3 regions of the Brevibacterium sp. VCM10 genome follow, and region 2 is predicted to be linked to each of the others. Evidence: predicted binding sites of a transcription regulator. Region 2 holds the regulator's gene; each other region holds the start of a gene.

Region 1 (7,989 bases), on a different contig from region 2:
CCCCGCGACAACCCCTGGGACTGAGCGCTGACGTCCACGGTCGGTTCCGTTCTGAATTGGCTCAGGTTGGTTCGGTTATAGCTCAGGCCCGACCTGTCCAGTTCCGGCTCAGGCCTGGAAGATCCTCATCTGGCCGAACGCCTGCGCCTTGTGCGTGGTGAACCACATGGTGTGGGAGAAGTGCTTCAGGTCGTCGCCGTCCGCCTCGGCCTGCCAGTATCCCCACGCCGCAGCGGCCTTGCCGTGAGTGATCGCCGCTTCGAGGTGACCGACCTCCGGCGAATGCGCGGACAGCTGCAGCAGCGCCTCGACGACGGCTTCCCGGCCCGTGTGGGTCTCGACGTCGGAGGGGTGGACGATCTGGAGGACGCAGTCGTCGGCTATCGCCTCGGTCAGCGCGTCTCGGTCGCCGTTGAAGAGGATTGTCTTCGAACGTTGCGACGAAGACATTCTTCGGACTGTTTCCGCAGGCATCGGTGCCGGTGAAGTTCATAGGCCCAGCCTATGCGGGTGGAGGATCCAGAACAACGGGTCGGCGGGCCGCCTCGGCGAAGATGGTCGCCGACTCACGACGGGCGGACACGTCCGCCTGAACGACCCGACCGTGGGGCCGGGACCCGAGACCCGGGAGCCGGGACCCGGGACCCGGGACCCGGGGGCCGGGACCCGGGCGCCGGGCGCCCGGGCGCGAAAACGGCCGTGCCGGCGCCCTTGCGGGCACCGGCACGGCCGATCGAACGAGCGGTGGCTATCAGAAGCCCATGCCGCCCATTCCACCCATGCCGTCCATGCCGGCAGCTGCGTCTGCACCTGCGGGGGCCTTTTCGGGCTTGTCGGCGACGACCGACTCGGTGGTGAGGAACAGACCGGCGATCGAGGCGGCGTTCTGCAGGGCAGAGCGGGTCACCTTGACCGGGTCGTTGATGCCGGCGGCCAGCAGATCCTCGTAGTCACCAGTTGCGGCGTTGAGACCGAATCCGGCTTCGAGGTTCGCGACCTTGTCGGCAACCACACCGGCTTCGAGGCCGGCGTTCGTGGCGATCTGCTTGAGCGGGGCTTCGATGGCAACCTTGACGATGTTGGCACCGGTGGCCTCGTCTCCGGAGAGTGCGAGGTCCGCGAATGCGGCCTTGCCCGCCTGGATGAGCGAGACGCCGCCACCGGCGACGATTCCCTCTTCCACAGCAGCCTTGGCGTTGCGCACGGCATCTTCGATGCGGTGCTTGGTTTCCTTGAGCTCAACCTCGGTGGCGGCTCCGGCCTTGATGACTGCAACACCGCCGGCCAGCTTGGCCAGACGTTCCTGCAGCTTCTCACGGTCGTAGTCGGAGTCCGAGTTCTCGATCTCGGCGCGGATCTGAGCGACCCGTCCGGCGATCTCCTCGGCGTCTCCTGCGCCCTCGACGATGGTGGTCTCGTCCTTGGTGATGACGACCTTGCGGGCGGTGCCCAGCAGGTCGGTGGTCACGCTGTCGAGCTTGAGTCCGACTTCCTCGGACACGACCTGGCCACCGGTGAGGATGGCGATGTCGGCGAGCTGAGCCTTGCGACGGTCACCGAAGCCCGGAGCCTTGACGGCCACGGACTTGAAGGTGCCCTTGAGCTTGTTCAGCACCAGGACGGCCAGGGCTTCGCCCTCGACGTCTTCGGCGATGATGAACAGCGGCTTGTTGGACTGCTGAACCTTCTCGAGGACGGGCAGCAGGTCCTTCACGTTCGAGATCTTGGAGTTGACGATGAGGATGTAGGGATCCTCAAGGACAGCTTCCTGGCGATCGGTGTCAGTGACGAAGTAACCGGAGATGTAGCCCTTGTCGAAGCGCATACCCTCGGTCAGTTCGAGTTCGAGTCCGAAGGTGTTGGACTCCTCGACGGTGACGACGCCTTCCTTGCCGACCTTGTCGATGGCCTCGGCGATCAGTTCACCGATGGCGGGATCTCCGGCGGAGATGCCTGCGGTGGCGGCGATCTGTTCCTTGGTCTCGATGTCGATGGCGTTGTTCAGCAGGACGTTCGTGACGGCCTCAACGGCCTTCTCGATGCCGCGCTTGAGGCTGAGCGGATCAGCACCGGCTGCCACGTTGCGCAGACCTTCGCGGACGAGAGCCTGTGCGAGCACGGTAGCGGTGGTGGTTCCGTCGCCTGCGACGTCGTCAGTCTTCTTGGCGACTTCCTTGACGAGCTCGGCGCCGATCTTCTCGTAGGGGTCCTCGAGTTCGATCTCCTTGGCAATGGAGACGCCATCGTTGGTGATGGTCGGTGCGCCCCACTGCTTTTCGAGCACGACATTGCGACCGCGGGGTCCAAGGGTCACCTTGACCGCGTCCGCAAGCTGGTTGAGGCCAGCTTCGAGTCCTCGACGAGCTTCTTCGTCGAATGCAATCATCTTTGCCATAGTGGCTTAGATCCTCCCTGATGGAGTGGAGTGGGAATCCAGAGCAGTCGTCAACGCCCGCGACGGCAGAGAGTGTGTCCGCATGTTCCATTCCACATATGGACCACGCTCTCGAGACGACTGGTGGGAACCCATCGGTTTTCACCAGTACTAGATTTAGCACTCTCCCCATGCGAGTGCAAATAATCATTGCCTGCCATGACGGGCACGCGGGGGGTGCGAGCCACGAGTTCTGGGCGCCGGAGGAAGGCGCAAAGGTCATTTCGGCCCAGCGCGAAACGCCTCTCGACCCGGCCAGTCTGCTCACGGCCCTATCAAAGTTGAGAAGCACGATTTCAAACATGTGCTGCTCAACCTAAACCGTGCCGCATCGAATCTCCCGCTCTGGCGGGCACTGCCGCGGCCGCTCCCCCGCACCCACGCTGGCACTCCCCCGCGGGCACTGAAAAGCGCCGAACAGTTGCCTGCTCGGCGCTTCCCCCGTGCGGTTGGTGCCGGTTGGCCCGAAGGCCGTTCCGACCACCCGCCGCAGCGGATCAGAAAACTGTGCTGACAGCAGCCAGTCTCAGAGGAGGGTGACGGACTCCGCCTGAGGACCCTTTTGTCCTTCTCCCACTTCGAACTGAACCTGCTGGCCCTCTTCGAGAGAGCGGTAGCCGTCCATCTGGATTGCGCTCCAGTGAACGAACACGTCCTGGTTGTCGCCTTCGAGGGTGATGAATCCGTAGCCCTTTTCAGCGTTGAACCACTTGACGGTACCTTGTGCCATTACTTCTCCATACAGTGCAGTGCCATTGAAATCCCGCATCGCAGCCGCTATCAGATGACCACACCTGAGATACGGAAGCTAGTAAAACTCAACTGACCCCGCGACTTCTCTCATTGACCTCTAGAGAATTATCTCGGTGAAGCACGAATAGAACACAAGGTGCTGTGCTTGCCTAGCTGTTGCAACTCTACCGCAGGCGCGCATCCCACCTCGAGCGGTTCAGCACTGTTATAGATTCGTTATCTAAGGATTTCTGCCCAGTTCACAGCGGGGATCGCAGCGAATGGAATCAGACCGTTCGGTCAGAAATTCGCCGAGGTGGCCGACCGTCCCATCCCCGACCGCAACCGAGGCGGCCGACTCATGACGGGCTCGCAGCCACATCGGTCGAGGCCGAACCGATCCGACCGACGCAGTCACATTGCCGCGCGGCCGAATCGCTTCGGATCACTCCGAGTCCCCGCCTGCGCTGGGCTCGGGTCCGCGATCGGCGATGTCCGAGCAGATGACGACGGTGATATCCGCTTCGAAGTCGGACGAGGCCTCCGTGGCCGAGACTCCCAACGATTCGGCGACGAGCTTGGCCTGCGAGGCGTTCTCCTCGCCGTTGTAGTACACGGTCGACACGGTGAGTGCGGTCGAGTAGTTTCCGACCTCGCCGAGCGTCCAGCCTTTCACTTCGACCGCCTCGGAGAACTTCTTCGCGGCGCCGGAGACGCCGGAGCCGTTAAGGACGTCGACGGTGATCGAGTCGTCTGCGACGCTGACCTCGCTCTCACTCGGTGAGGGTTCGGCCGATGCCGATTCGGAGGCCGGAGGATCGGCGATCTTCGATTCGGGGTTGCCCATCGAGGAGAAGATGATGTTGATGGCGGCCACGACCAGCAGGACCGCGACCAGGGCGAGGATGATGACCAGCGAGATGGCACCGACGTTCGACGACGCCGCGGATTCCTGTCGATGGGCACCGCTGCGCCGGCCGGGCTCGATCTCGTCGAATTCGTCGGTCATGTCTACCTCGAGACGCGGGCTTGGGCGCGTTCGCTCTGCCGCGTGCTGCGGATTCGGCGAAGGCGCTTGACCAGCATGGGGTCGCTGGCCAGTGCTGCAGGGTTGTCGAGAAGCGAGTTCAGTATCTGGAAGTAGCTGGTGGCAGACATGTCGAAGCGCTCACGGATCGCGTGATCCTTGGCTCCACCGTATTTCCACCACCGCCGCTCGAATTCCAAAACGGCCACCTCGAGCTCGCTCAGTTCTGAGGTGTCGTCATTCGGCGGCATAGATGTTGTGCTCCTTCGAGAGGTGTCTGTGCTTCTATATTATCGCCCGAACGACGGTACCGAAATTTCCGGCGCGCCGCCGCGGATGTGAGGTCGGTCCCCGAACGGCCCATGTCAGCCCCGCACCAACCGCATCACCCCGCCGCATGACACCGGATCGGTGACCGTGACGACGGGGTGAAGGGAACGACCTCCGCCGAGGCGGGGCCGCCCCGGCGGATCGAGTGACCCGATCTCGAGGATCGGACCGACCCCACATCCGACCGAGAGTGCGGGGCCGCCTCGGCGGAATCGGATCAGCGGATGCGGATGTTGACCTGCTTGATCTGGGTGAAGCCCTCGAGCATGCCCTCCAGCGAAGCCTCGCGTCCGAAACCGGAGGTCTTCATGCCGCCGTAGGACTGTCCGGCCAGCTGACCGCCGCCCTGGTTGACCTGGACCCAGCCGGATTCGATCCGGTTGGCCATGGTCAGGGCCGCGTCGACGTCCTTGGTGAAGACGAAGGCCGCGAGACCGAAGTCGGAGTCGTTGGCCATGTCGATGACCTCGTCGATGTCCTTCCACGGGATGACCGAGAGGACAGGGCCGAAGATCTCTTCGCGGCTGGTCTGCCAGTCGTTCTTCGCCTTCGAGAAGATCACCGGTGCGTGGTAGAAGCCGGGCTCGCCGACTTCCAGCGAATCGGAGCCGTCATAGGCGATCTCGACGCCGTCCATCGACTTGCCCATCTCGATGTAGCCGGCGACCTGGTCGTACTGCTTCTCATTGATGATGCAGCCGATGTCGGTGGACTCATCGCGGGGGTCACCGACCTTCATCTTCGACACCGCGTCGACGAGCTTGGACAGGAAGTCGTCGTAGATGTCTTCGTGGAGGAACAGGCGCGAGCCCATGGTGCACGACTGCCCCTGGCGGGCGAAGCGGGTCGAGAGCAGCACCTGCTCGAGGGTGTCGTCGTCGTTCGAGTCCGGGAAGATGATGTTCGGGGACTTGCCGCCGAGCTCCATCGACGAATGCGCGAGACGGCCACCGGCCACCTCGGCGACGTGTCGGCCTACGCTCGTCGATCCGGTGAATGAGACCTTGTCGACGTCCGGGTGGACGTTGAGGGCCTCACCGATGACCGACCCCTTGCCGGTGACGACATTGAGCACACCAGCAGGGAGGATGTCGGCGATGATCTCGGCCATCTTGAGGATGGTCAGCGGCGCATCCTCGGCGCATTTGAGGACGATCGTGTTGCCCGCGGCGATCGCGGCCGGCGTCTTGAAGGCGGCGATCATCAGGGGCGAGTTCCACGGCAGGATGCCGGCGACGACCCCCAGGGGCACGCGCTTGGTGTATTGGAGCTGCTTGTCTCCGGCGGGCAGGGTGTTGCCCTTGACCTCACCGGCGACGCCGCCCATGTAGCGGAACAGGTCGGCCAGGATGATCGTCTCCGGGCGAGCCTGGGTGCGGATCGCGTTGCCGGTGTCGAGAGCGGTCAGCTGGGCGAGCTCCTCCGAGGCGGCGTCGAGCGCATCGGCACAGGCCAGAAGCTTCTTCTGGCGTTCCTTGAACGGCAGGGCCGCCCACTCGGGGAACGCCTTCCGTGCGGCCTGGACGGCGCGGTCGGCGTCGGCCTCTTTGCCGTTGGGCACCGTGGCGATGACGACGTTGCGGTCGATCGGGGTGATGAGATCGGTGGTGTCGCCGTCAGCGGCGTCGACCCACTGACCGCCGATGAGCATCTTCCAGTTCTTGGCCTCTGGGAATTCCGACATTTCGGTCCTTTCGTTCAACGATGAACTCCTTAGGCCGAGCATAACGCGTGGCACTGGGCGGCAATACACCCGTTCGATAGGCGATCGCGCACACCCGATCTGCGCTCGGTGCACATGCGCGCAGTGCCTGCGCCGAGGCAGCGCTGACGTTGCCATCGGCCTCCCCGAGGCGGCTCTGACGTTGTCGTCGACCTCCCCGAGGCGGCTCTGACGTTGCCATCGGCCTCCCCGAGACGGCTCCGTCGTCCCAGCGCGACTCCTGCGGCCCGGCATCGCTACACTCGTGCCCATGACATCGACGCCTCCGCTGACCGAGATCATGTCCCCCGATTGGGCGAGCGCCCTGGCCGGAGTGGAGGAGCGGATCCACTCGATGGGCGACTTCCTCCGCGACGAGATCGCCGCCGGCCGCGCCTACCTGCCCTCCGGGGATTTCGTCTTCCGCGCCTTCGCCGAGCCGCTGTCCGAGGTCAAGGTCCTCATCGTCGGCCAGGACCCCTACCCGACGCCCGGCCACGCCATCGGACTGTCGTTCGCCGTCGACCCCGATGTCCGCCCCCTGCCGCGGTCGCTGGGCAACATCTATCAGGAACTCGAGTCCGACCTCGGCATTCCGCCGGCTCCGCACGGAGATCTGCGTGCCTGGTCACGCCAGGGAGTCATGCTGCTCAACCGTGCTCTCACCGTCTCCCCCGGCGAACCCGCATCCCACCGCGGCAAGGGGTGGGAGGAGATCACGGAACGGGCGATCACAGCGCTGATCGAACGCGATCAGCCGCTCGTCGCCATCCTCTGGGGCCGCGATGCCAGGAACCTCGCTCCCCTGCTGACCTCAGGAACCGCCGAGGTGGCCATCATCGAATCCGCACATCCCTCGCCCCTGTCGGCCCGCCGGGGATTCTTCGGCTCCCGCCCGTTCTCGCGCACGAACGAGCTGCTCGCTCAGAAGGGCATCGATCCGATCGACTGGGCACTGCCGGCTCAGGCCTGAGTCCGGATCAGACCTGAGCCCGGGTCCGATCTGAGTCCGAATCAGATCTGATTCGGACCGGTCGCGGTCTCCTCTGAGGATGCCGTTCCTCCGGCCCCACTCGGCTGAGGCTTCGCTCCTCCGGTCTCGGCCGACTGCGCCTTCGCTCCTCCGGGTCCGCTCGACTGGGTCTTCGCTCCTCCGGGCTGCACCGAGTCGATGACTGCGGTCGTGGGTTCGCCGCTGCGCACCTCCTCGACCTTCTCCTCGGCCGAACTCCGGCTCTTGAGGTTCTTCAGCGGCAGCGCCAGATAGCTGCCGAGCACAGCCCCGACTGCGAGAGCCGCATTCGCCAGGATCGCGGTGAACAGCGAGGACAGCCCCACAGCGAAGGAGACGTTCTCCGACTCCGACGCGATCTGATAGACGGCGGTGAAGATCGACAGCCCCTGCAGCAGGGTATAGATGCCCGGAAGCATGAGCACGATTGCCGGTGCTCCCAGCCGCAGGGCCAAGGGCCGGGAGAGGAACCCGGTGACGGTCGCGGCGAGAAGACTGGCGAGCACATTGTCGATGTGCAGCAGGGTCAGCGACATCATCGTGATGTGCGAAGCGAGTCCGACAAGCGCGGCAGGAAGGATGAACCGGCGCCTGGCCGACATCGCCACGGCACCGGACATCGCCACCACGGCCGCCGCAACCATCGACAGGATCGCCGTGACCACGTGCGGACTCGCCTTGGGCACGAGCACCTCGATATGGCTGAGCCCGATGGCCTGACCGCACACGATGCCCAACGCGATTCCGGAGAC
Region 2 (7,989 bases):
AGCGGACGCACATACGGGTCGATCTTGTCATTGAGCGTGCCGGGCAGATAGCCCAGGGATTCGCCGGCTTCGACGGCAGGCCGGGTGAGGATGATCCGCGAGACCTCTTTGTGCTGGAGGGCGTTGACGGCCATCGCCATCGCCAGGTAGGTCTTGCCGGTTCCGGCCGGACCGATGCCGAAGGTGATCGTGTGGTTGCGGATGGCCCTGACGTAGTCGTGCTGGCCCATCGTCTTCGGACGGATCGACTTTCCCCTGGTGGACAGGATGTTCGTGCCGAGCACCGCCGAGGCGGCCGCGCCCTCGGAGGAGAACGTCGTGACCCTCTCGATCGTCTCTTCGTTGATGCGATGGCCGGCCGTGTGCAGCTTCTTGAGTTCCCCGATGACGCTGACGAAGGCTTCGACGCGCTGGGGGTCACCGGTGACCTGGACCTGATTGGCCCGGACGTGGATGTCGAGGTCGTCGAAGGTCTTCTCCAGGGCGCGCAGATTCGACTCTCCGGGGCCGAAGAAGGCGACGAGGTCGATGGAGTCCGGGATGACCAGCCGCACGGTGTCACGTTCGGCGTCGCGTGTGTCCGTCACGGCATCATTGCCCGCGGCACCGTCGCCGGGTGCGGCGGCGTCCGAGTCGGTGGGGTTCATGGCGTTCGGGTTCGGTGGGGTGATGTCCAGAATGTTCCTTTGCAAGTGGGCGCACCGTCACCGGCGGCGCCAGAGTGTGCTTCCATCCTAGTCCGGTGTCTCACCAACGGCCCAATGAATTCTGGGCCAGGACGAGACCGGCGGGTCCTGCCGATGACGAACGCAGGATCGTCGGTCCCAGCAGCACCGGTCTCGCTCCACGGCCGGTCAGGGCTGCGAGTTCGCCGTCGCTGATGCCGCCTTCGGGCCCGACGACGAAGACGATGCGCTCCGGCAGCGGCGAATTGCCCTCCGCGATCAGATCGGCCAGCGCTGCGGAGAGTCTGCGCTGAGCGGTCTCGTGGAGGACGAAGACCGCATCGGACTCGTCGAAGGCTGTGGCCAGGGAGGCCCCGCGGACGAGTTCGCGCAGCACCGGAAACCGGGAGCGTCTCGCCTGCAGGGAGGCCGCATTCAGCAGGTTCTCCCATTTCGCGGCCATCTTCTCCCGCTTCTTCGCCGGCCAGTCGGCGATCGAACGTTCGGCGGCCCAGGGAATGACGTCGTCGACGCCGATCTCCGTGGCCGTTTCGATCGCCTGCAGGTCTCGGTCGCCCTTGGCCAGGGCCTGGACGAGCACGAGGCGTGGGCCGGTGCTGTCCTCGTGCGTCACCGCGGTGACGTCGATCGTCAGCTCGCTCGCCGAGGCGGCCGTGACGGTTCCGCGCACCCGTGTGCCGTCCCCGTCGACGATGTCGATGTCCTCGCCGGGACCGATCCGACGCACCCGCACCGCGTGCCCGGCCACGTCCTCGCCGAGGGTGAGAGCGGACCCGACGACCGCCTCGGCGGCGGTGGCGGAGCGGAAGACGGGAAGACTCACCGACCGGCGAACCTCTCACGCATGCGGGAGAACATTCCGCGGTTCTCCGTCGAGATCTGGGCCCGCGGTGCTTCTTCTCCGCGCAGTTCGGCGAGCTTCTCGAGCAGTTCGCGCTGTTCATCGTCGAGGGCGTCCGGGGTGAGGACGTCGACGGTGATGAGCAGGTCGCCGCGAGTCTCCGAGCGCAGGCGGGAGGCGCCGAGTCCGGGGAGTTTGACGACGGTGCCGGACTGGGTGCCGGCGGCGATGGTGAGGTCCTGGGTGCCGTCGAAGGTCTCGAACGGGATGGTCGCTCCCAGGGTCGCTGCGGTCATCGGCACCGAGACGGCGGCCCGGAGGTTGTCGCCGTCGCGTTGGAACACCTCGTGGCGGGTGACCATGACCTCGACGAAGAGATCACCGGCGGGTCCGCCGCCGGGACCGACCTCTCCCTGGCTGGACAGCTGGATGCGGGTGCCGTCGGAGACGCCGGCGGGGATGCGGATCTTCATGGTCCGCTGTTTGCGCACCCGTCCGTCGCCCTGGCAGTTGAGGCAGGGGTTGGGGATGACGGTGCCGAAGCCGTGGCAGGAGTTGCAGGTCTGGTTCGTGACCATCTGGCCCAGCAGGGTCCGGGTCATGCGCTGGACGCTGCCGGCTCCGTGGCACAGCGAGCAGGTCTCGATCTTCGTGCCCTCCTGCGTGCCGGCACCCGAACAGGTGTCGCAGACGACCGCAGTGGTCACGTCGAGATCGACGGTGCCGCCGAAGGCCGCGGTCTTCAAGTCGATGTTGACGCCGACGAGGGCGTCCTTGCCGCGCTGTGTGCGCGGGATGGGGCCTCCGGCCTGTCCGCCGCCACCGCCGAAGAAGGTCTCGAAGATGTCTCCGAACCCGCCGAAGCCGCCGCCGGCGGGGAAGCCCTGACCGTTTTCGCCGCCGCCCATATCGTAGTTGCGGCGCTTCTCCGGATCCGAGAGCACGTCGTAGGCCAGTGAGATGGCTTTGAATTCGTCTTCGTGACCGGGATTGACGTCCGGGTGGTACTTGCGTGCCAGCTTCCGGTACGACGACTTGATCTCAGCCGCGGAAGCGTCTTTGGACACTCCGAGTGTTTCATAGTGATCGGCCACAGAAACTTCTCTCTCCCTGACGTAGTGGTCTTCTCTGTTCGTGGTGGTGGCTGCGCTGGTGCGCGGTGCTCACCGGCTTCGCGCTGCCCGACTGCGGGCGCCCCTGGTCGTCGTCACTGCACCGGCCCTACCCTCGGTCGAGGATCGAGGACACGTACTTCGCGACGGCACGGACTGCCGAGATCGTCGTCGGATAGTCCATCCGGGTCGGGCCGAGCACCGCCAGTCTGGCCGACGAACCCGCGTCATGACCATATTCGGCGGCGACGACGGAAGTCGAGCTGAACGATTCGTGAGTATTCTCACGCCCGATGCGCACGCTGATCCCCTCATGGTCCTCTGCCATCGAGGTGAGCAGCCGGAGCAGGACCACCTGCTCCTCGAAGGCCTCGAGGATCGGGGCCATCTTCTCTCCGAATTCGCTGCCGGAACGGGCGAGGTTCGCAGTCCCGGCCATGATGATGCGCTCTTCGCGGGTCGCGGCGACGAGGTCGATGACGGCGGCCCTGACCTGTGTGAGTCCGGACTCGTCACGTCCCGCCGACTCGCTCGATTCGGTGGCGACCGCCTCGGCGGTGGGGGACGAACCGAAGACCTGCGCGAGCGTGCGTCCGGCGAATTCGGCATTGATCTGGTCGCGCAGCCCGCGGACGGCATCCTCATCGAGCGGGGTCGGGGAGATCACGGACTTTTGCTCGACCTGACCGGCGTCGGTGATGAGGACGACGAGGATCCGGCCGGGGCCGAGGCCGACGATCTCGACGTGTTTGATGCGCGCCCGCGACACCGTCGGGTATTGGATGAGCGCCACCTGGCGGGTGAGGCCGGAGAGCACGCGGACGGTGCGGTCGAGCATCTCGTCGAGGTCGACATCGCCGTCGATGAGCTGGAAGATCGCGCGGCGCTCGGCGGTGGTCAGCGGTTTGAACTCGTCGATGCGGTCGACGAACATCCGGTAGCCGAGGTCGGTGGGGATCCGACCGGCCGAGGTGTGGGGCTGGGCGATATAGCCTTCTTGCTCGAGCTGGGCCATATCGTTGCGGATCGTGGCCGGGGAGACGCCGAGGGTGTGGCGCTGGACGATCGCCTTCGATCCCACGGGTTCGTTGGTGGCGACGAAGTCCTCGACGATGGCGCGCAGCACCTGTGCACGTCTGCTGTCGTTCATCGCGGTTCTCCTCTCCGTCTCTTCAGCCGATCACGGTCCCGTGCCGATACTTGGCACTCCTTGAGCCTGAGTGCCAATTCTACGCTTCTCGTCCCCGGAATTCATTTCTGGGGGTGACCTGCGGGTCTGCGCGCCTGCAAGACCGTCCTTGATTATGGTGGGTGCCCGTGAATGCTTTTGATCGCTATGGCCCCGATGTGCTCTCCGGTTCCTCGCCGTCGTCGCACCGTCCGCAGAAGTCCCGCCAGGTCGAGCTCGGCCTGGGCATGGTTCTCGAGGATGCGATGAGCGGCTATGTCGGTGCTGTCGTCGGCGCGGAGAAGACCACGGCCGGTGTCGTCGTCAAGCTCGAGGACCGCGTCGGCAAGGTCCGGGCCTTTCCCTTGGGACCGGGTTTCCTCCTCGAAGGACAGCCCGTCGATGTGCAGCTGCCGAAGAAGAAGGCGCAGCAGCCCGGGCGGACGGCTTCCGGGTCTCGCGCCGTGGTCGGCGCGAAGGCTCGGGTGGCTCGTGGATCGCGGATCTGGGTGGAGGGCAAGCACGATGCCGAACTCGTCGAGAAGATCTGGGGCGATGATCTGCGCATCGAAGGCGTCGTCGTCGAACCCCTGGGCGGTCTCGACGACGTCGCCGACAAGCTCGCAGCCTTCGGTCCGGATCGGGACCATCGGGTCGGTGTCCTCGCCGATCACCTGGTGACTGGGACGAAGGAATCGAAGATCGCCGAGGCGGTCCGTGCCGATCCGCGCTACCGCGACGTCGTCCACATCATCGGCCACCCCTACGTCGATATCTGGCAGGCGGTGAAGCCCCATGTCGTCGGCATCCGGCAATGGCCGGTCGTCCCCCGCGGTGAGGACTGGAAGACGGGAATACTGCGTCGCATCGGATGGCCGCACGCCGATCATCGGGACGTCGCTCGCGGCTGGGTGCGCATCCTCGGGAAGGTGAGCACCATCGCCGATGTCGAACCGACGCTGTCGGGTCGGGTCGAGGAGCTCATCGACTTCGTCACCGTCGGCTGATTGGCTTCGGTGGTGCGGCGGTGGCCCGTGGTGGTCACGGTGAGCTGTCGGCGTGTGCCGAAACTGTCACAGGAGTGAGGCTTTCCCGACATCCTCGGGACACGGGGCTCGGCTAGTCTGGAGGGCAAGCGTTCTTCGAAAGGATCCCCATGTCGCACCACCCCGAGCAGCCCGGCAGCCGACCGATGCCGCCGAACTACTCTCAGGCGTCGGGCCCGCAGCAGCCCTACGCGCCGCAGGGCCAGCAGTATTCTCGGCCGCAGACGCACAGTGGTCAGACGGGCTACGGCTCACAACAGTCGTTCGGCGCGCAGCCTGGTTACGGCGGTCAGCCGGGGTACGGTGCGCAGCCGGGGTACGGTGGGCAGACTGGATTTGGCGCGCAGCCGGGTTACGGCATGCCGCAGATGCACAACCCGGCGATGTTCGACTCCCGCTCCCTGCCCGAGCAGGCGTACGGACCCGGCTCCGAACAGTTCTGGATGGCCCCCGAACCCGACCGGACCACGGCTCTGTGGACCCACCTCGGCGCGCTTCTGTTCGGCTTCATGCCGCTCATCATGTTCCTCGTGAAGAAGGACGAGTCGCCGTTCGTCCGCGAGCATTCGCGTCAGGGACTCAACGCGATGATCACGAACACGATCGTCACCTTCGCAGCCCTCTTCGTCTTCGGCATCCTCGGTTTCATCCTCGCATTGGTGACCTTCGGGATCGGCATCATCATCATGTACGCCGCGGTCATCGTCCCACTCGTCTACTGCGTCCTCTACATCATTGCCGCCGTCGCAGCGAACAGGGGCGAGGGGTATAGGTTTCCGCTCACCATCAACTTCGTGAAGTGACCATCCCCCGTCACCCCGCGCACTCTGGGACAGCCCGCACTCCCTGGGTTAATGTGGAGTGATCGCACACTCTGAAGGGACTCTCATGTCGGAAAACCCGCAGCAGCCGAACAACGGACAGTCACAGCCGATGCCCCCGAACTATTCCCCGCAGTCGGGCTCACAGCAGCCGCAAGCGCAGCAGCCGCAGCAGAATGGTCAGGCCCAGTACGGCTCGCAGCCGCAGAACCCTCAGCAGGGATCTCAGCCCGGCTTCGGCTCTCAGCAGCCTTTCGGCGCTCCCCAGGGACAGCCGCAGGCGGGATACGGATTCCAGGGAGCATCCTCGGCGCAGTCGGCTGCCGCCGGTGTTCCCGTGGGAGCAGAACTTCCGGACGCAGCCTACGGTCCGAACTCACTCGGATTCTGGAACGCCGACCAGAGCGAACGCACCACCGCACTGTGGTCACACCTCGCACACGCCGCCACCTACGTCGTCGGCGTCGGCTGGATCGTCACCCTCATCCTCTTCATCATCAACAAGGACAAGTCGCCGTTCCTGCGTCATCATGGCGCACAGTCGCTCAACCTGCTGATCATCGGTGTCATCGCCGGATTCGGCATCGGACTGATCGGCGGAATCCTCACGATCGTCGGCATCGGCTTCCTCATCCTGCTGCTCCTGCCGGTGCTCTCGATCTACATGATCGTCATCGAGATCATCGCCGGAATGGCAGCCAACCGCGGTGAGGGCTACCGAATCCCGATGACTCCGAACTGGATCAAGTGAGCTGACGCAGCCCGAGAGTCCCACCGACGCAGATTCGCTGAGCAGCTCGCCCCGCCGCCCGATCCGGATGGCGGGGCGAGACTCATTCACACGTATTCGGTGAGGATACGCACCATGTAGTCGGCCATGAGACGTCCCTGCAGAGTCGGCTGGAACCAGCCGGCCGCGGCGCCATCCGCGTCGAGCAGACCCTGTCCGACGAAGGTTCTGATCGCCTGCTGGCTGCCCGGAGCCAGAGCGTCCAGGCGCAGCTCACGGTCGATTCGAGCGGCGAGCATGATCCGCTCGATCTCCCGGGTCCGATCATCGAGGACCTCCCGACCGATCGACGGGGACTGCCCCGCCACGAGCCGGTCGGCCCAGGCACGCGGATGTTTGGCGTTCCAGAACCTCACACCCCCGACATGGGAGTGGGCGCCCGGCCCGAAGCCCCACCAGTCGGCATTGCGCCAATAGGCCAGATTGTGTTCACAGCGCGTATCGGGACCGGTCGACCAATTGCTCACCTCGTACCAATGCAGACCGGCGGCGGAGATCGCGGCGTCGGCGATCTCGTATTTGTCGGCCAAGTCGTCCTCATCGGGCATCGGCAGTTCGCCGCGGCGCACCATCGCGCCCATCTTCGTTCCCGGTTCGACGATGAGGGAATACGCCGAGATGTGATCGACCTCGTTGGACAGGGCAACCTCCAGCGAGCGACGCCAATCGTCGATCGACTCCCCCGGGGTGCCGTAGATAAGGTCGAGGCTGAGTTCGAGTCCGGCGTCCTTGACCCAGCGAGCCACCTCGGGGATCTTCTCCGGATCATGGGTGCGGTCCAAGGTCGCGAGCACATGCGGCACGGCCGACTGCATACCCATGGAGATCCGGTTGACACCGGCTCCGGCGAGAGTCGCGATATAGGCAGGATCCAGGGTGTCGGGGTTTGCTTCGGTGGTGACTTCGACGGTCTCGGCCAGGCGGAAGCGGGCGCGGACATCGTCCATCACCCCGGCGAGCACGTCGGCTGCGAGCAGCGTCGGGGTGCCCCCGCCGAAGAAGATCGTCGAGACTTCACGGTCGCCCGCCCCAGCCTCGGCGAGGGTGGACACGGACAGATCGAGCTCACGGGCGAGGTTTCCGCGGTAGTCCTCACGGGACGCGCCCGGGCCGAGGTCGTCGGCGGTGTAGGTGTTGAAGTCGCAGTAGCCGCAGCGGACCCGGCAGTACGGGACGTGGATGTAGAGGCTCAGCCCTCGCTCAGCGGCCCCGATCCCCGCCGAAGTCGGCAGCGAACCGTCGCGCGGAGGGACCTCACCGGTCGGTTGTGCGGGCACTTACTTCTTGCTGTCCTTCGTCTCCGGCTCGTCGGAGGACAGAGCCGCGATGAAGGCTTCCTGCGGGACCTCGACGGTGCCGACCACCTTCATCCTCTTCTTGCCCTCCTTCTGCTTCTCGAGCAGCTTGCGCTTACGGCTGATATCGCCGCCGTAGCACTTCGACAGCACGTCCTTGCGGATGGCACGGATGGTCTCACGGGCGATGATGCGAGAGCCGATGGCCGCCTGGATGGGCACCTCGAACT
Region 3 (7,989 bases), on a different contig from region 2:
CGATTGCCTACCCCAACGGGGCCATTCACATCGGGCATGCCTATGAGTACATTGCGGCCGACACGATCGCCCGGTTCAAGCGACTGGACAATCATGATGTCTTCTTCTGCACCGGCACGGACGAGCACGGACTGAAGATGCTGCAGGCGGCGAACAAGCTCGGTATCACCCCCAAGGAACTCGCTGACGACAACGCGAAGAACTTCCGCGACACCCAACTCGCCCTCGGCTCGACCTTCGACCGGTTCATCCGCACCACCGACGACGACCACTACACCGCGTCGCAGGCCATCTGGCGCAAGCTCGAAGAGGCCGGCGACATCTACCTCGACACGTACTCCGGCTGGTACTCCGTGCGCGACGAGGCCTTCTACACCGACGACGAAACCGAAGTCGTCGACGGCGTCCGCCTGTCCAAGGAAACCCGCACCGAGGTGACCTGGACCGAAGAGGAGTCCTACTTCTTCCGCCTCTCGAAGTACCAGGACAAGCTGCTCGAGCTGTATAAGAACCACCCCGAGTTCATCGGCCCGGACTCCCGCCGCAACGAGATCGCCTCGTTCGTCTCCTCCGGGCTCAAGGACCTCTCCGTCTCCCGCACCACCTTCGACTGGGGCGTGCCGGTGCCCGGCAACGACAAGCACGTGATGTACGTGTGGATCGACGCCCTGACGAACTACATCACCGCCGCCGGTTTCCCGGACGACGACGAGAAGTTCGCGAAGTGGTGGCCCGCAGACGTCCACATCATCGGCAAGGACATCATCCGCTTCCACTCGGTCTACTGGCCCGCGTTCCTCATGAGCGCCGGCATCGAGCTGCCGGGGCGCGTCCACGCCCACGGCTTCCTCTTCAACTCCGGTGAGAAGATGTCGAAGTCCGTCGGCAACGTCGTCGACCCCCTCGACCTCGTCGACGCCTTCGGCCTGGACACCCTGCGCTTCTTCCTCTTCCGTGAGTTCTCCTACGGCCACGACGGTTCGTACACGAAGGACTCGATCATCACCCGGAAGAACTCCGACCTCGCCAACGAATACGGCAACCTCGCCCAGCGTTCGCTGTCGATGATCCAGAAGAACTGCGACGCCCAGGTGCCGCAGCCAGGCGAACTCAGCGAGGCGGATGAAAAGCTCCTCGCCCTCGCCCGGGCCGTACCGGACACCGCCCGACGTCACGTCGACACCCAGGCTCTCCACCTCTACGTCGAGGCCTGTTGGAAGGTGCTGTCCGAGGCCAACCGCTACTTCTCCGCACAGGAGCCGTGGAAGCTGAAGAAGTCCGACCCCGACCGCATGGCCACCGTGCTGTGGGTGACGATCGAGGTCGTGCGCATCATCTCCATCCTCATCCAGCCGGTCATGCCCGATTCCGCGGGCAAGATCCTCGACCTCCTCGGTGTGCCCGAAGGCAACGGTGAGGCCGGTGCGAAGGTCCTGCCGACCGCCGTCGATTCCGGATCCGGCGCCGAGGCGATGGGCACCGTGTCCGCGGGTGCGGGCATCGGTGTCGCCGCCGGTGCCGCCTACGCGTCGGCCGCCCTGGCGCCGAATGTCGCCGAGGCCGCTGCCGATGGCATCGCCGCCGCCGAGGCGGATCCCCGGTCGTTCGCGGCCGTCGAGTTCCCGCTCGAGCCGGGCACACCCCTGCCGAAGCCCGAACCCGTGTTCCCGAAGTTCGTGGAGGAGACCGAATAATGGCCTCGCGCGCCGCCGGAACCTATCCACCGGTGCCCGAACCACTCGCTCACCCCATCGTCGACACCCACACCCACCTCGACATCTGCACGGGTGTGCGGCTGCCGTTGGGCGCCGGCGAACCCGAACCCGAGGTGACCCCGGAGACGGACGAAGAGTTCCCGACGCTGGATTTCTTCCATGACACCGCCGCCGAGGCGGGAGTCCGTCGCATCGTCCAGATCGGCTGCGACCTGCCGGCAGCCCGGTGGACGACAGCGCTCGTGGCGTCCCAATTCTCAGCCACCCCCGCCGAGGCGGCCACGCAGGTGGGATCCCCCGCCGAGGCGGCCGACCCCCGCACTGTGCCCGCTCCTCCTGCCGAGGGGCGGACGTGGATGATCGGCGGAGCCGCCCTGCACCCGAACGAGGCACCGCGGCTGGCCGAACGCGGCCTGCTCGACGACGCGCTGACCGAGATCGAATCGCTCGTGAGTTCGCATGAGCGCATGCGTGTGGTGGGGGAGACCGGTCTCGACTACTTCCGCACAGCGGAGGATGGCGTCGCCGAACAGCAGCGCTCCTTCCGTGCCCACATCGAGATCGCCAAGCGCACGGGACGCGCCCTGCAGATCCACGACCGGGAGGCACACGCCGATGTGCTGCGCATCCTCAGAGAGGAAGGCGCCCCCGAGGTCACGATCTTCCACTGCTACTCCGGTGACGAGGCGATGGCCCGCGAATGCGCCGCGGAAGGCTACTACATGTCCTTCGCCGGCAACCTCACGTTCAAGAACGCCGACGAGCTGCGGCGGGCCGCGGCGGCCGCTCCACTGGAGCTGCTGCTGACGGAGACCGACGCACCCTTCCTCACCCCGCACCCGCACCGCGGGAAGCCGGGAGGTCCCTACCTCACGGCGATCACGGCGCGGAAACTCGCCGAGGTGCGTGGAATGAGCGAAGAGGATCTGTGTGCGGCCGTGTGGACCAACGCGGAGCGGGCCCTCGGCAGCTGGGACTGAGAACTCCAGCCGATCGATGAGCGACCGACCGTTGGCGCGTGTCGCACTGCGACCGTCGGGCTGGGCCGAACCTCAGGCTCAGTGAGCGAGGTAACGAATCGGTGCGCCGCCTCGGCGAGGAGATGTCACGGTCGGGACTGCCCCTGAAACATGGGGAACTCCAGGTCAGACACGCCCTCAGGAAACTCACACCGTTACATTTCCGTGATATTTTGCGAACCGTGTAACGAATCGGTTACAGTGAACGGGTCGATAAACTCTGCTCAGGGATATTTTTGTGATTGATTTTCTGAAGAACCGCAAGGTTCAGATCGCTGCACAGGCGGTCGTGATCACCGGACTCGTCGGTGGCACGGGCGCGGTTGTGACCATGAACAAGCCTGTGACCTTGGAGGTCAACGGGCAGGCCGAAGAGATCCGGACCTTCGGCGGAACGGTCGGGGACATCCTCGACAGCCACGAAATCGATGTCGATAAGCGCGACCAGGTCAAGCCCGGTGTGGGCACCAAGGTCGACCGTGACATGACGATCACCGTCAACACGGCGAAGAAGGTGGCGCTGTCCGTCGATGGCAAGGAATCCGACGAATGGACCAACGCGAACACCGTGGGTCAGGCTCTGGCCGACCTCGGCGTCGACGCGAAGGGCGCCGACCTCAACGCGAAGGCCAGCCAGCGGCTGAAGGACGAGGGCAACGACATCGAGGTGACCACGTCGAAGGACCTCACCGTCGTCGCCGACGGCAAGGACCACAAGGTCTCGGCCGCTGTGGGCACCGCGAAGGAGGCGCTTAAGGACACGGGCGTCAAGCTCGATGAGGACGACTTCTTGTCCGTACCGATGTCCGCCGAGGTCTCCGACGGCCAGGTGCTCACGGTCAACCGCGTGGAGAACGACACCGTCAAGGACAAGCAGGCCATCAAGGCCAAGGTCGAGACCAAGAAGTCCGACTCCCTCTACGAGGGCGAGACCAAGGTCGAGACCGAGGGCAAGGATGGCGTGAAGCAGGTCACCTACAAGGTCAAGATGATCAACGGCGAAGAGGTCAAGAAGGAGAAGAAGGACGAGAAGGTCCTCTCCGAACCCAAGACCAAGGTCGTCATCCAGGGCACCAAGAAGAAGGAAGAACCGGCCGACACCGGAGGCTCCGACTCGGGTGACTCCGGCGATTCCGGTTCGGGCGACTCCGGTGACTCGAGCACCGGCGGCGGCTCCGGATCGAGCGGCGGTTCCATGTCCACCGCTGAGATCAAGGCGATGCTCGGCGGACCCGGATCCAAGTGGTACCAGGTCGCCAAGTGCGAGTCGAACTTCAACCCTCGTGCGGTGAACCAGTCGAACCGCGCGCACTTCGGTCTGTTCCAGTTCAAGCTCGCCACCTGGCAGTCCATGGGCGGCAGCGGCAACCCGATCGATGCCAGCCCGCGGGAGCAGTTCGAGCGTGCCAAGAAGCTCCAGGCCGCAGCCGGCTGGGGACAGTGGGCCTGCGCCTGATCTGAGATCGGAGCCGGGGTGCCGACTGGGCGCCTGACGGCATTGAACTCTGGCCGCCATTGACAACAGATATCGACAACTGAGCTGAGGCGGTCAGCAAGGAGCGTGGGCCCCGAGGAAGAATCCTCGGGGCCCACGCTCTTTCGTGCCCGTCGGGGCAGGGTGGAGGTGCGAGTTGCGGACGATCCGTGCTGGAAAGACCCGCGCATTCCCGCACGGATCGACCGGAACTCGACACCGGTGCCAACGGAAGTCGACACCGGTGCCACCCCCGCGCAGCCCCCACACGCAGCCCCCGAACTGAACTTTCGCCCAGAGCATGACGAATTGCTGGCACTCAAGTTGACCGAGTGCTAAGAGCGTTCTAGAGTCAGAATTAGCACTAGCACTCATTGAGTGCCAGTTTCATGAGACGGTCGAATCGCTCGGCACCCGCGACGACGAGAGGTTCATGGCAGCAGCCGCCGTCTGACTCGATGAAATAGAACCCAGCGAAGGGAGAGGGCCCGATATGTCGGTCTCCATCAAGCCACTCGAAGATCGGATTGTCATCCGTCAGGTCGAAGCAGAACAGACTACCGCCAGTGGTCTGGTCATTCCCGAAACCGCCAAGGAGAAGCCTCAGGAAGGCGAAGTTGTCGCAGTGGGCCCGGGCCGCGTTGCTGACAACGGCAACCGCGTGCCGGTCGACGTCGCCGTCGGCGACAAGGTCATCTACTCCAAGTTCGGAGGCACCGAAGTCAAGTACGCAGGCGAAGAGTTCCTCGTGCTCTCGGCTCGCGACGTGCTCGCCGTCATCGGCTGAATCCCCTGAACAACCACTTCACTGACAGGAGGACGAATGCCTAAATCATTGGAATTCAACGACGAAGCCCGTCGTGCACTCGAAAAGGGTGTCAACACCCTGGCCGACACCGTCAAGGTGACACTGGGACCCAAGGGCCGCAACGTCGTGCTCGACAAGAAGTGGGGCGCTCCCACGATCACGAACGATGGTGTGACCATCGCCCGTGAGGTCGAGGTCGACGATGCGTACGAGAACCTCGGCGCACAGCTGGCCAAGGAAGTCGCCACCAAGACCAACGACATCGCCGGCGACGGAACCACCACCGCGACCGTTCTCGCTCAGGCCTTCGTCAACGAAGGACTGCGCAACGTTGCCGCAGGTGCCGCACCCGGACAGCTCAAGCGCGGCATCGAGACCGCCGTCGAGGCCGTCTCGCAGCAGCTGGGCACGATCGCCCGCGACGTCGCCGACTCCTCGGAGATCGCACACGTCGCCGGTCTGTCGGCTCAGTCGCCCGAGATCGGCAAGCTCATCGCCGATGCCTTCGACAAGGTCGGCAAGGACGGCGTCATCACGATCGACGAGTCGCAGGCCGCGTCCGTCGAGCTCGAGATCACCGAAGGAATGCAGTTCGACAAGGGCTTCCTGTCGCCGCACTTCGTGACCGATGCTGATCGTCAGGAGGCTGTGCTCTCCGACGCGCTCATTCTCATCAACCAGGGCAAGATCTCCAACATCCAGGAGCTCCTGCCCGTCCTCGAGAAGGTGCAGCAGGCCGGCAAGCCGCTGTTCATCGTCGCCGAGGACATCGAGGGTGAGGCACTGTCGACCCTGGTCGTCAACAAGCTGCGCGGAATCATCAACGTCGCCGCCGTCAAGGCTCCCGGCTTCGGTGACCGCCGCAAGGCCATCCTCGAGGACCTCGCCGTCCTCACCGGTGGCCAGGTCGTCACCCCGGACATGGGCATGAAGCTCGACCAGGTCACCCTGGAAGAGCTCGGCAACGCCCGCACCATCACCGTCACCAAGGACAACACCACCATCATCGATGGTGCTGGTTCCGACGATGCTGTTGCCGGTCGTGTCGCACAGATCCGCGCCGAGGTCGAGAACACCGATTCCGACTGGGACCGTGAGAAGCTGCAGGAGCGCTTGGCCAAGCTCTCCGGCGGAGTCGCCGTCATCAAGGTCGGCGCCGCCACCGAGGTGGAGCTCAAGGAGCGCAAGCACCGCGTCGAAGACGCTGTGTCCGCTACTCGTGCCGCCATCGAAGAGGGCGTCGTCGCCGGTGGTGGATCAGCTCTGATCCACGCTGCGAAGGTTCTCGACGGCAACGACCTCGGTCTGACCGGTGACGCACTCACCGGTGCCGAGATCGTCAAGCGCGGAGTCGTCCAGCCGCTGCGCTGGATCGCCGCCAACGCCGGCCAGGACGGCTACGTCGTCGTCGCCAAGGTCCAGGACCTCGAGTCCGGCCAGGGCTACAACGCCGCCATCGACGAATACGGCGACCTCATCGGCGCCGGAATCATCGACCCCGTCAAGGTCACCCGTTCGGCACTGCGCAACGCCGCTTCGATCGCCGCCCTGGTTCTCACCACCGAGACCCTGGTCGTCGAGAAGAAGGACGAGGAAGACGAGGACTGAGCGACCCGCTCGGACGTCAGTCAACTCTGACCACGACAGTGGCCCGGAACATCACGTTCCGGGCCACTGTCGCATTCACTCTCGCACTCATCGGCGTATGCACCCTCGCCGAGGCGGCCCGCCACACTTTCAATGCGTTCAGGGCGGTCGCCTCCGCGGCTGTCTCCGTTGTCGACTTCGATGCGAACGTATTCACCTCGGGGACAGGTGCAGTTCACGATCGAACGCATCGCTGTGGTTACAGTGATCGGAACATTCGATTGAACTTCTGCACTCCGTGAAGTGAACAAGGGACCCATGAAGAGAATTACGATGATCGGCGATGTCGGGTGGAGTCAGTTCTACCACCTCGGCGATGAGGCGATGACGGAACTGGCCATCGATGAGCTTAGTGCCCGAGCGGATATCGCCATCACGCTTATCGCCGGTGAACCCCAGCACGCGAGCGAAATGTACGGCGTCGACGCTGTCAGACGCATCGGATTCAGGCGCGACCGCCGTCCCAATACCTCTCGGATGAAGAAGATCCTCGACTACGTCGCCGGAGATCGGACTGCGCTGAAGGCAGATGACCCGGCGATCGACGTCGTCGATGCAGTCCGGAAGTCCGAGGCCGTCCTCATCGCGGGCGGTGGCAACCTCAACTCGATGTTCGCCCATCACATCTACGAGCGTGCGACCCTGGCGAAGGTCGCCCGTGCCCTCGGCAAACCGTATGCGCTGACCAGCCAGACGCTCGGGCCGCTCATCTACGACGAGGATCGGGACATCGTCCACGACCTCCTCGCCGAGGCGGAGTTCGTCGGAACCCGCGAAAGCTACACGACCCAGCTCGTCGACGATCTCGGACGAGGTTCCGCGACGGTGCGCCGTCAGGTCGACGACGCGTTCTCATTGACAGCCCGCGACGAGGACCGGTCTGCCGTATCTGATCTGACCGAGCGGCCATTCATCCTGGCCAGCTTCGCCGAGAAGGCCTCGACCCCGATGCTCAGTGATGACGAATACCATGCGCGACTGGCAGAACTCACTCGTCGACTCGCCGAGGATACCGGCCTGCGGGTGCTGCTTGTGCCGCACGGAGGGGCTCTGCCCCCGGCACCGGAGACGAGAGACCAGCTCACCGACCCGAAGATCGCTCAGGCCAGCGGGCACGCCGAGGTCGTTCCCACGCGGATGCTCACCGCACGAGAGCTCATCGCTCTGACAGAGCAGGCCCACATGGTCGTCGGCACCCGTTACCACGCGGCGATCTTCGCCGGAGCCGCGGGCATTCCCTTCGTCTCATTGGCACCCAACCTCTATTCGTCCATCCGGATGAGGGGAGCTGCGGAGAACGTCGGCATGGAGGATTACGTGCTGCCG

What was found. The regulator HrcA, encoded in region 2, represses chaperone genes, less so after heat shock. The targets are predictions, from matches to a motif close to TTNGCACTCGNNNNNNNCGAGTGCNAA.
Region 1: a site for HrcA is predicted at 2,552-2,578, ahead of groL (chaperonin GroEL). Genes of this name have one in related genera too.
Region 3: a site for HrcA is predicted at 4,521-4,547, ahead of groES (co-chaperone GroES). Genes of this name have one in related genera too.

What each region holds. Positions count from the first base shown of each region.
Region 1 is NZ_JAJB01000061.1:2,621-10,609, reverse strand. Features, by position in the region: gene AD89_RS0115760 (DUF1707 SHOCT-like domain-containing protein) at 1-24, shown strand, start outside; gene AD89_RS0115755 (hypothetical protein) at 109-450, opposite strand; gene groL (chaperonin GroEL) at 752-2,395, opposite strand; gene AD89_RS0115745 (cold-shock protein) at 2,961-3,164, opposite strand; gene AD89_RS0115740 (LytR C-terminal domain-containing protein) at 3,612-4,175, opposite strand; gene AD89_RS0115735 (DUF3263 domain-containing protein) at 4,178-4,444, opposite strand; gene AD89_RS0115730 (aldehyde dehydrogenase family protein) at 4,741-6,207, opposite strand; gene AD89_RS0115725 (uracil-DNA glycosylase) at 6,497-7,198, shown strand; gene AD89_RS0115720 (threonine/serine ThrE exporter family protein) at 7,240-7,989, opposite strand, start outside.
Region 2 is NZ_JAJB01000023.1:111,411-119,399, forward strand. Features, by position in the region: gene AD89_RS0106900 (PhoH family protein) at 1-647, opposite strand, end outside; gene AD89_RS0106905 (16S rRNA (uracil(1498)-N(3))-methyltransferase) at 748-1,509, opposite strand; gene dnaJ (molecular chaperone DnaJ) at 1,506-2,621, opposite strand; gene hrcA (heat-inducible transcriptional repressor HrcA) at 2,749-3,789, opposite strand; gene AD89_RS0106920 (DUF3097 family protein) at 3,951-4,814, shown strand; gene AD89_RS0106925 (DUF4870 domain-containing protein) at 4,964-5,656, shown strand; gene AD89_RS0106930 (DUF4870 domain-containing protein) at 5,742-6,425, shown strand; gene hemW (radical SAM family heme chaperone HemW) at 6,512-7,741, opposite strand; gene lepA (translation elongation factor 4) at 7,742-7,989, opposite strand, start outside.
Region 3 is NZ_JAJB01000029.1:98,272-106,260, reverse strand. Features, by position in the region: gene metG (methionine--tRNA ligase) at 1-1,694, shown strand, start outside; gene AD89_RS0109045 (TatD family hydrolase) at 1,694-2,695, shown strand; gene AD89_RS0109040 (resuscitation-promoting factor) at 2,973-4,190, shown strand; gene groES (co-chaperone GroES) at 4,702-4,995, shown strand; gene groL (chaperonin GroEL) at 5,032-6,624, shown strand; gene AD89_RS0109020 (polysaccharide pyruvyl transferase family protein) at 6,922-7,989, shown strand, end outside.